Regions from separate parts of the Kitasatospora sp. NPDC034533 genome, predicted to be linked through region 1. Evidence: riboswitches for the same ligand, from Rfam matches in the RefSeq annotation. Region 1 holds a riboswitch; the other holds the start of a gene.
What was found. Region 1 has a riboswitch for thiamine pyrophosphate ahead of ACZ55U_RS02900 (purine-cytosine permease family protein). Riboswitches for the same ligand answer to the same signal wherever they lie in the genome.
Positions count from the first base shown of each region.

Region 2: linked by a shared signal. The riboswitch ahead of thiO (glycine oxidase ThiO) and the one ahead of ACZ55U_RS02900 (purine-cytosine permease family protein) in region 1 are both predicted to bind thiamine pyrophosphate.

Region 1 is NZ_JBVITE010000002.1:268,003-273,603, reverse strand. It holds gene ACZ55U_RS02905 (S1C family serine protease) at 1-1,717, opposite strand, end outside; TPP riboswitch at 1,937-2,081, shown strand; gene ACZ55U_RS02900 (purine-cytosine permease family protein) at 2,074-3,561, shown strand; gene ACZ55U_RS02895 (glycerophosphodiester phosphodiesterase family protein) at 3,717-4,541, shown strand; gene ACZ55U_RS02890 (ATP-binding protein) at 4,965-5,384, shown strand; gene ACZ55U_RS02885 (DUF5926 family protein) at 5,454-5,601, shown strand, end outside.
Region 2 is NZ_JBVITE010000007.1:105,280-110,880, forward strand. It holds gene thiE (thiamine phosphate synthase) at 1-18, opposite strand, end outside; gene ACZ55U_RS07750 (Rv2175c family DNA-binding protein) at 18-383, opposite strand; gene ACZ55U_RS07755 (NAD(P)/FAD-dependent oxidoreductase) at 426-1,631, opposite strand; TPP riboswitch at 2,267-2,379, shown strand; gene thiO (glycine oxidase ThiO) at 2,383-3,558, shown strand; gene thiS (sulfur carrier protein ThiS) at 3,555-3,794, shown strand; gene ACZ55U_RS07770 (thiazole synthase) at 3,798-4,595, shown strand; gene pknB (Stk1 family PASTA domain-containing Ser/Thr kinase) at 4,703-5,601, shown strand, end outside.

The DNA.
Region 1 (5,601 bases):
ACTCGACGTCGACGGTCTCGCCGGGCTTGTGCGTCCAGATCCGGCTGACCAGGGCGGGGCCGTTCTCGATCGGGGCGCCGCCGAGCTTGGTGATGACGTCGCCCGGCTTGAGGCCGGCCTTGTCGGCCGCGCCGCCGGGGGTGACGGCCGGCTGGCCCTGGATGTCCTTCGTCTGGATCTGCGCGCCGTCGCCCTTGTAGTCGTCGTTGCGGAGCACGTCGAGCTTGGCGTAGACCGGCTTGCCGGTCTTGATCAGGGTGTCCGCGACCCACTTGGCCTGGTTGATCGGGATGGCGAAGCCCAGGCCGATGCTGCCGGCCCGGCCGTTGGCGGAGGCGTTGGACTGGATCGCCGAGTTGATGCCGATCACCGCGCCGCCGGAGTCGAGCAGCGGACCGCCGGAGTTTCCGGGGTTGATCGAGGCGTCGGTCTGGAGGGCGTTCATGTACGAGGCCTGCGCGCCGGTCTCGTCGCCGGAGGCCACCGGGCGGTCCTTGGCGCTGATGATGCCACTGGTGACGGTGGACTCCAGGCCGTACGGCGCACCGATCGCGACGGTGGCGTCGCCGACGTTGACCTTGTCGGAGTCGGCCAGCGGCAGCGGGGCCAGCTTGCTCTTGGGCGGGTTGTCGATCTTGACGACGGCGACGTCGTAGCCCGCGGCGTGGCCCAGCACCGAGGCGCTGTAGGAGCTGCCGTCGGCGAATTTGACGGTCAGTTTGCCGCCGTTGAGGGTCGGCGCGACCACGTGGTTGTTGGTGAGGATGTGGCCCTCGGTGTCGAAGACGAAGCCGGTGCCGGTGCCCGACTCGCCGTTGCCCTGCGCCTTGATGGTGACGACGCTGGGCAGCGCCTTCTGCGCGATGGCGGCGATCGAGCCGGGGGTGGGCTCGCTCTTCTGGGTGTCGCTGGCCTGGACGGTGGTGCTGCGGTGGTCGCTCGCGGAGCTGCTGCGGTCGGCGCGGTCGGCGACGGTCACGCCGAGCGCGCCACCGGCCAGACCGGCGACCAGCGCGACGGCCGCGAGCAGGGCGACCAGGCCGCCGCGCTTCTTGCCGGGGCGGCCCGGACCGCCCGGGCCCCCGGCGTACTCGGCCGGGTAGCCGACCGGGCCGCCGGGGTAGCCGGTGCCGCCGGAGTCGGGGGCGGGGCCCCAGCCGCCGAGCGGCTGACCGGCCCCGAACGGGTGGTGGGCGTGCGCGGCGGGGGCGCCGGGCGCGGCCGGAGCGGCGCCGTACCCCTCGTGCGCGCCGGCGGCCGGGACGCCGTGGGTCGGGGTGGCGTACGGGTTGCCGGACGGCGGCAGGGCCGGGGCGGCGGGCGGGGCGGGCGGCAGGACCGGCGGCGGGGCGTCGATGTACCCGGTGGCCGGGTCGACGGCGGGCTCCTGGGCGGCGGGCGCGGGGGACGCGACGGGCGCGGCCGGCGGCTGCGGTGCGGGCACCTTGGTGAAGGCGACGGTGGGCTTGTGCCCGCCCTCCGCCGCAACGCCCTCCGCCGCGGCGGCACCCGCGGCAACGCCGTCGACGGGCGCCGCCCCGGCGGCGGCAGCGGCGTCGGCCGCCGCGCCGGCCTCCGGCTCGGGCACCCGGCGGAACGCCATGGTCGGCTTGTGCCCGCCCTGAGCGGGGCCGTCGGACCCGGCCTCAGCCGCTCCCAGGCCGGCGGGCTGCTCCCCCTGCGGCCCGGTGGGCCCAACCTCGCGCTCGGTGCTCACGGACGACCTCCATAGCTGACAGAACCAAGGACCATAGTTTTTCGCACTGTCGATTCGATTGCCGTAAGGACCCCTCTGAAGAACTCATAAGAATCCTTAGCCGGCCCCGACCTCGGTGCCGTCGGCCGGGGCTCCCTCCCCCGCCGGGCGTCCCGCGATGCGGACCGCGCACCCCTCGGCCTTGGGCGTTCGCCCCCGTCCCGGTTAGCCTGTCGCTGAAAACTGACACGCGGGAGCTTGGACCCACCAGGCTGAGAGTGCGCATGTCGACCGTACGCCACCGGAGTGACGGACGTTCGAGGGGGCGCTGACCGCCGGAACCTGTCCGGGTAATGCCGGCGTAGGGAGTATCGGCCATGCCGCCTGCTTCGCCATCCTCTTCTCCGGACGCGAACGCGTCCAAGGACCTCCCCGGGGCCACGCCCCCCGCAGGCACCGCGCCCACCGGGACCACCGGGACCGCCGCGACCGCCGCGACCGCCGCGACCGCCGTGCTGGAACGCCCCGAGCGCACCGAGCGCACCGAGCACGTCGAGGCCCCCCTGGTCCTGGACACCGAACCGCCGCGCACGCTGCGCTTCCGGGACCAGTTCGCGCTCTGGATGAACCTGGGCGTCAGCCTGATCGGCTTCTCCACCGCCGCCACCGTGCTCGGCGCCCGCGGCAGCGAGCTGTCGCTGGCCGCCGCGGTGACCGCGATCGCGGTCGGTACGGCGGTCGGCACCGCGATGCTCGGCGTGGCCGCGGTGATCGGCGCCCGCACCGGCGCCCCCGCGATGGCGAACCTGCGCGGGCTGTTCGGCACCCGGCTGTCGTACCTGCCGACGGTGCTGAACATCGTGCAGTGCGTCGGCTGGGGCGTGTTCGAGCTGCTGACCATCTCGGCGGGCGCCCAGACCGTCGCGCACACCAGCGGCTACCGCTGGCTGTTCGTCCTGCTCGCGGGCGCGCTGACCACCGCGCTGACCATCTGGCCGCTGGGCTCGATCGCGGTGCTGCGCCGGTTCGTGGCCGGGGCGGTCGCGGTCGCGATGGTGTACTTCACCGTCCAGCTGGGCCGCCAGGGCGTGCCGGACCCGGGCGCGGGCAACTGGCACGGCTTCCTGGGCGCCACCGACGCGATGATCGCGGTGTCGATCTCCTTCGTCCCGCTGGCCGCCGACTACACCCGGCACTCGCGCTCCCCGCGCTCGGCCTTCTGGGGCAGCTTCTCGGGCTACACCCTCGCCCAGGTCTGGTGCTACGTGCTCGGCCTGATGGCGCTGTTGCAGTCGGACGGCGACCCGAACCGGATCTTCGACTCCTTCCTCGGGGTCTGGGCCGGCTGGCTGTTCCTGCTGGTGCTGGTGCTGCGCGAGACGGACCAGTCCTTCGCCAACGTGTACTCGACCGCGATGTCGGTGCAGAACCTGCTGCCGAGGGTGGACCGCCGGGTGCTCTCCGGCGCGATCGGCACCCTGACCACCGTGCTGGCGCTTCAGATCCACGAGTTCACCGACACCTACTACGGCTTCCTCGGCCTGATCGGCTCGGTGTTCGTGCCGCTGCTGGCGGTGCTCGCGGTCGACTACTTCCTCGGCGCCGGACGGCACGGCTGGAACCTCTCCGCGGACGCGCCGTCCCGCTGGCCGATGCTGCTGCCGTGGCTGCTGGGCTTCGCGGTCTACCAGTTCATCGCGCCGACGAACGTGGCCGGCTGGTGGACGGACTTCTGGACCTCCGCCCAGGAGGCGCTGCACTTCACCCCCCGGGAGTGGACCTCCGCCTCGCTGTTCGCCTTCCTGGTGCCGGCCCTGGTGACCTGGGCGCTCACCCCGCTGAGCCGGCGGACCGCCCGGCGCTGAGGCGGCCCGCGCCGAGGCGGCCGCGACGCCCGGCGCCGAGGCGGCGGGAACGCCCGGCGGGCCGGAACCACGCGGACGGGTCGCGGACGAAGACGGCCCCACAGGTTGGGGCCGTCTTCGTCCGCGCGTCACTTCCGCCGCCTATCGTTGGGCCCGTGACCAGCCCAGACCTGTCCCCGGCGGCGGCGCGCACCGCGCCTCCCGTCCAGGTGATCGCCCACCGCGGTTCCTCCCACGCCCTGCCCGAGCACACCCTCGCGGCCTACCGGCGCGCGCTCGACGAGGGCGCGGACGCGCTGGAGTGCGACGTCCGGGTCACCGCCGACGGCGTGCTGGTCTGCGTGCACGACCGCCGGATCGGCCGGGTCTCCGACGGCCGGGGCACCGTCTCGGCCATGACCCTCGCCGAACTGGAGGCGTACGACTTCGGCGCCTGGAAGACCGGCCGCCCCAGCACAGACCCGGAGCTGCGCGGCGTGCTGCGGCTGGATCGCCTGCTGGAGCTGGTGGTGGAGTGCGGCCGCCCGGTGGACCTGGCGATCGAGACCAAGCACCCGGTGCGCTTCCGCGGCCGGGTGGAGGCCGAGCTGCTGCGGACGTTGGAGCGGTTCGGGATCGGCGCGAGCCGGGAGGGCGACCGCCCGTCCGCCCGGATCATGAGCTTCTCCTCGATCGCGCTGAACCGGGTGGCCGCCGCCGCCCCGGAGTACCGGCGGGTCTTCCTGTTCGAACGACCGCTGCCGCTGCTCGGCCGGCTGCGCGCGGGCTCGCCGCTGCCGGGCGGGGCGCGGATCGCCGGCCCGGGCATCGAGCTGGTGCGGGCCCGCCCGCGGCTGGTGACCAGGCTGCGCGAGCTGGGGCACGAGGTCCACGTGTGGACGGTGGACGAGCCGGCCGACGTCGAGCTCTGCCTGGAGCTCGGGGTGTCCGCGATCATCACCAACCGGCCCGCGGAGGTGCTGGCGCAGCTCGGCCGGTGATCCGCCGACGCACCGAGCGCGATAGCCGCGCCCGGCCCGATCGCTCTCGTCGGCAATCAAACGCTCCTTGCTCGATATTGCCGGAATTCATTCACCCGGGCGACGGAGGGTGAGCGCGGAATGACCTGATGTCGACTGTCGGTCGCTGTGCCCGAAATGGACTCGCGGGATCGTCCGGTGCTCGTTTCCGACGCATTACCAAGGGGCATCTCTCCCTCGGCAAACGCTGAAGGAGGTCCGGGGGTGGCGTTGATGGCGGCGCGTACTGTGCCCATAGAAGCTGGGCCGACCTCATCGACCATGGCAGTGCCGCACGGCCCGGCGAGTGTCGGGGTCGCGCGGCGCCGACTGCGTCGAGATCTCGGCGACCGGCAGATACCGGAACCGGTCATCGATGATGCCGTTCTGATCCTTTCCGAGCTGTTGAGCAATGCCTGTCGGTACGCCCGTCCGCTGGGCCCGCTGTCGGCCCTGGGCCGCGGCGCCGGGGCCGAGGTGCTCGGGCAGGTGCTGGTGGGCGTCCCGTCGGGGCCGCACTCCGCGCCGGACGGCCGGGAGGCCGCCGAGGGCTCCGCCGAACCGGACGGCGGGGTACTGGTCCGCTGGCAGATGCACGCCGACGGGGTGCTCACCCTGGAGGTCACCGACGGCGGGGCGGCCACCCGGCCGCTGCCCGCGAGCCCCTCGCTGACCTCGCGCGGCGGCCGGGGCCTGAGCATCGTCGGCCGGCTGGCCAGCGACTGGGGCGTGCGCGACTCCCCCGGCGAGGTCACGGTCTGGGCCGCGCTGCCCGCCCGGGCCCGGCACGCCCGGCGCACCGGAGGCGATGCCCGCAGCGCGTGAGCCGGGCGCGGGGAATGTGTCGTTAGGCTTCCCGGGACACAGGACCACCGTTCCCGGGAGAGCCGCAGCATGGGCAAGAAGGCCGCCAAGAAGGCGCCGCAGCGCCAGTCCACCACCGCCGTCACGGGTGAGATCCCCGTGGTCGGGGCCCGCGAGGACTGCCCCTGCGGCTCGGGCCGCCGGTACAAGGCGTGCCACGGCCGGGAGGCCTCGCACG
Region 2 (5,601 bases), on a different contig from region 1:
GGCCCGGGGGCCGGTCATCACAGCGCCATGGCCTGGGCGCGGCGCTTGACCTCGGTGGCCCGGTTCTCCCACAGGGCCTGCACCGGGGTGCCGGGCAGCGACTCGTCCTCGGTGAACATCCATTCGAGGATCTCCTCGTCGGAGAAGCCGCTGTCCCGCAGCACGGTCAGCAGGCCGACCAGGTGCTTGACCGGGCCGGCCTCGTCGATGAAGGCGGCGGGGACCTGAAGGGACTTGTTGGGGCCGCGGCGGACGGCGATCAGGTCACCCTTCTTGACCATGTTGCGGACCTCGGTGACCAGCACACCCCACCGTTCGGAGATGTCGGGCAGGTACAGCCACTCGGGGACCAGGGCGTCAGTCTTGGCATCGATCTCACTCACGGCACCAGACTGCCACCTCCACGCCCCGGCGCGCACACGCCCCTACGCCACGGCCGCCTTCAGCGCCACGGAGGGGTCGGCCGCGCGGGCCCGGTCCAGCGCGGTGCCGACCTCGATCAGCTTCCGCCCCTGGGCGAGGTCGCGCGGGCGGTCCACGGTCAGCAGCGCGCTCGGCACCCCGTCGCGCAGCCAGAGCACCGACCAGGCGGCCCCCCCGGGGCCGCCGCGCCACAGCAGTTCGTCGCCCTCGGCGTGCCGTCCGGCGTACTGGACCATCCGCCCGAACTGCTCCGACCAGAAGTACGGCACCGGGTCGTAGGCCGGCGCGTCCGCGCCCAGGAGGGAGGCGGCCACCGCCTCCCCGGACTTCAGGGCGTGGTCCCAGTGCTGGACGGCCAGCCGGCCGCCGGCCCGGGCCGAGGGGTAGCTGACGCAGTCGCCGGCCGCCAGGACCCCGGGCACGGAGGTGCGCAGCCGCCCGTCCACGACCACCGCGCCGGTCGCGTCCAGCTCGACCCCGGAGCCGGCCAGCCAGCCGGTGGCGGGCCGGGCTCCGATGCCGACCACCACCTCGTCGGCGGGCAGGTGCGAGCCGTCCGCCAGCAGCACCGCACCGGGCTCGACGGCGGCCACGCCGACGCCGCAGCGCAGCTCGACCCCGGCCTCGGCGTACCAGGCGGCCATCGCCGAACCGAGTTCGGTCGGCAGCGCGCCGGGCAGCGGCGCCGGGCCGGCCTCGACCACCGTCACCTCGCAGCCCGCCGCGCGGGCCGCGGTGGACACCTCGGCGCCGATCCAGCCCGCGCCGACCAGCACCAGCCGAAGCCCGGGGCGCAGCAGCTCGCGCAGTGCCAGGGCGTCGTCCACGGTGTGCAGCAGGTGCGCCCGCTCGGCGCCGGGCAGGGCGCGCGGGACGGCGCCGGTGGCGATCACCAGCGAGCCGTACGGGAGGTCGCCGCCGTCGGTGTGCAGCACGCCGGGGGTGAGTCCGGTGGCGCGGCGGCCGGTGAGCAGCTCGATGCCGAGCTCCTGGTAGTCGATGCCCAGGGTGGTGGAGTCGGCCTTGCCGAGCAGCACGTCCTTGGAGAGCGGCGGCCGGTCGTAGGGCGCGTGCGGCTCCTCCCCGACCAGCGTGATCCGCCCCTCCCAGCCGCCCTGGCGCAGCCTGAGGGCGCACTGGGCCCCGGCCAGCCCGGCTCCGACAACGACCACCTGATCCGTCCCGCTCAGCTCTGCCACGCCCGTCACTGTACTCAGCGGCCCGCGGCCGCCCCAGAGGCCCGCGCCCCCTGCCCACCCCTACTTCCGGCCTACGTCCGCGGCGGGGCGCGGGGACCGGCCTCCGGCCTCGGGGGCAGGGGCCCGGGCAGGGAACGAGCCCGCGACCAGGGCCGGGGCGCGGGGGCGGGCCTCCGGCGGGGCGGGCGCCGGGCCGGATGACGGGGCCCGGCGCGGCTCCCGGGCAGGGCAGGGACCCAGGCAGGGAACGGGCCCGCAACCAGGGCCGGGGCGCGGGGCAGTCCAACCGGCCGGGGCCGGATGACGGGGCCGGCGCGCTCCCGGGCGGGGCAGGGGCCCGGGCAGGGAACGAGCCCGCGACCAGGGCCGGGGCGCGGGGCAGTCCAACCGGCCGGGGCCGGATGACGGGCCCGGCGCGCTCCCGGGCGGGGCAGGGGCCCGGGCAGGGAACGAGCCCGCAACCGCGCCCGGGCAGTCCTCCGGCCGGGGGCGGGCCAGGGGCCTGGCGATGGGCCCGACGCGGTCCCGGGCGGAACGCGGGACGGCGGGGCAGGGGCCCGGGCCGCGGGCCTCCGGCCGGGGCCGTCTCGCCCGTCCACCCTTCGTACGGGCCTTCGGCCGGGCCGCTCCCCGGCGTTAAGGTGGGATGACCACACGGGAGCCCGGCGTACCGGGCTGAGAGGCGGGCTGGCACGGCCCGCGACCGTCCGAACCTGATCCGGGTCATACCGGCGAAGGGAGAAGAGCAACTTTGTCACGCATGGCCCCAGGCACCCGTGCCGACGTGCTGGTGATCGGCGGGGGCATCATCGGCCTCGCCGTCGCCTGGCGCGCCGCCCAGCGCGGAGTACGGCGCGTGGTCGTGGTCGACCCCACCCCCGGTGGCGGCGCCGCCCGGGTCGCGGCCGGGATGCTCGCCCCGGTCACCGAGCTCCAGTACGGCGAGGAGCCGCTGCTGCGCCTCGGGATGGCCTCCAACGAGCGGTACGCGGCCTTCGCCGTCGAGCTCACCGAGGCGAGCGGCGGCGCGGACACCGGCTACCGCCGGTGCGGCACCCTCGCCGTCGCGCTGGACTCCGACGACCGCGAGGAACTGCGCGAACTGCACGCCTTCCACCAGCGGCTCGGTCTGGACTCGACCTGGCTGACCGGCCGGGAGGCCCGCAAGCTGGAGCCGATGCTCGCCCCCGGCGTGCGCGGCGGACTGCACGTCTCGAACGACCACCAGGTGGACGGCCGCCGGCTGCTCACCGCCCTGCTCGCCGCCTGCGAGCGCGCGGGCGTCACCGTCCACCGCGCCGAGGCCGTCGAGCTGCTGGTCGAGGACGGCCGAGCCGCCGGCGCCCGGCTGAGCACCTCGGAGACCGTCACCGCCGACCGGGTCGTCCTCGCGGCCGGCCCGCACAGCCACCGGCTGCCCGGCCTGCCCGAGGGGGTGCTGCCCGCGATCCGCCCGGTGAAGGGGCAGGTGCTGCGGCTGCGCGTCCCGAAGGCCTACCGGCCGTTCCTCTCCCGCAACGTCCGGGCCGTGGTCCGCGGCCGGCACCTGTACCTGGTGCCGCGCGAGAACGGCGAGCTGGTCGTCGGCGCGACCACCGAGGAGCAGGGCTACGACACCACCGTCACCGCCGGCGGGGTGTACGAACTCCTGCGCGACGCCCACGAGTTGGTCCCTGGGATCACCGAGATCCCGCTGCTGGAGACCTCGGCCGGGCTGCGCCCCGGCTCTCCGGACAACGCCCCGCTGCTGGGCCCGACCTCACTGCCCGGGCTGGTCGCCGCCACCGGCCACTACCGCAACGGCGTGCTGCTCACCCCGGTGACCGCGGACCTGGTCTCCGAGTACCTCGCCACCGGCGAAGTCCCCGAGCCGGCAAGGCCGTTCACGCCGCTGCGCTTCTCCTCCGACCGCTCCACGACGAAGGCCTCCGCATGACCGAGACCGCCCGGACCGAGACCGCCTCGGCCGAGATCGCCCTGACCGTCAACGGCGAACCCCGCCGGGTGCCCGCCACGACCACGCTCGCCGAGCTGGTGGCCACCGTCAGCGCCGCCCCCACCGGCGTCGCCGCCGCCCTCAACGAGGCCGTGGTGCCCCGCAGTTCGTGGTCCGCGACGGCGCTGGGCGCCGGCGACCGGATCGAGATCCTCACCGCCGTCCAGGGAGGCTGAACCATGGCCGACGACCTGCTCACCATCGCCGGGACGACCTTCTCCTCCCGGCTGATCATGGGCACCGGCGGCGCCCCCAGCCTGGAGGTCCTGGAGCGCGCGCTGCTCGCCTCCGGCACCGAGCTGACCACCGTCGCGATGCGCCGGGTCGACGCCTCCACCCAGGGCTCCGTACTGGACGTGCTGACCCGCAACGGCATCCGCGTGCTGCCCAACACGGCCGGCTGCTTCACCGCGGGCGAGGCCGTGCTGACCGCCCGGCTGGCCCGCGAGGCGCTCGGCACCGACTGGGTGAAGCTGGAGGTGATAGCCGACGAGCGCACCCTGCTGCCGGACCCGATCGAGCTGCTGGACGCCGCCGAGACCCTGGTCGACGACGGCTTCACCGTGCTGCCGTACACCAACGACGACCCGGTGCTGGCGCGCAAGCTGGAGGACGTCGGCTGTGCGGCCATCATGCCGCTGGGCTCGCCGATCGGTTCGGGCCTGGGCATCCGCAACCCCCACAACTTCCAGCTGATCGTGGAGGCCGCGGGCGTCCCGGTGGTGCTGGACGCGGGCGCCGGCACCGCCTCCGACGTCGCGCTGGCGATGGAGCTGGGCTGCTCCGCGGTGATGCTGGCCTCCGCGGTGACCCGCGCTCAGGACCCGGTGCTGATGGCCGAGGCGATGCGGCACGCGGCCGAGGCGGGCCGGCTCGCCCACCGGGCCGGGCGCATCCCGCGCCGCTTCCACGCCGAGGCGTCCTCCGCGATGGCCGGCCGCGCCGACCTGGACACCCGGGAGCACCCGGCCTTCTGAGGCCCGCCCGTGGGCCCCGGCGTGTCACAAGCCGGGCACAGCCGGGCCCGGAGGCGGTGTCCTCCGGGCCCGGCCCGCCGCTCCGCCACTAGACTCGCCGGGTGGACATGGCATTGCACGACCCCCTGATCGGCACCCTGCTCGACAACCGGTACCGGGTCGAGCAGCGCATCGCGACCGGCGGGATGTCCACCGTCTACAAGGGCACCGACACCCGCCTGGACCGGGTGGTCGCCCTCAAGGTGATGCACCCCTCGCTGGCCGGCGACGAGGGCTTCACCGCCCGTTTCATCCGCGAGGCCAAGGCCGTCGCCAAGCTCACCCACCCCAACGTGGTCAACGTCTTCGACCAGGGCGCGGACGGCGGCCGCGTCTTCCTCGCCATGGAGTACGTGCCCGGCCGCACCCTGCGCGACCTGCTGCGCGACCGGGGCGCGCTCTCCGTCCGGGCCGCGCTGGACGTCCTGGAGCCGGTGCTCGCCGCGCTCGGCGCCGCCCACCGGGCTGGGCTGGTGCACCGCGACGTCAAGCCGGAGAACGTGCTGATCACCGAGGGCGGCCTGGTGAAGGTCGCCGACTTCGGCCTGGTCCGGGTGCTCGGCGCCGCCGACGGCGCCCCCACCTCGACCACCACCGCCACCGGCGGCACGGTCCTGGGCACCGTCTCCTACCTGGCCCCCGAGCAGATCCTCCCGGACGCCCCCACCGACCAGCGGGTGGACGTCTACGCGTCCGGCATCCTGCTGTACGAGATGCTCACCGGCCACCGCCCGCACACCGGCGACAACCCCGTCCAGGTCATGTACAAGCACCTGCACGAGGACGTCCCGGCGCCCTCGCTGGTCGCCCCCGCCGTCGGCCCGGCCCTGGACGCGATCGTGGCCGGCGCCTGCGCCCGGTCCGCCGACGCCCGCCCGTACGACGCGGTCGAGCTGCTCGCCGCCCTCCAGCGGGTCCGCCGCACCCTCACCCCGGCCGAGCTGGACGCCGAGCCGCCCGCCTCCAC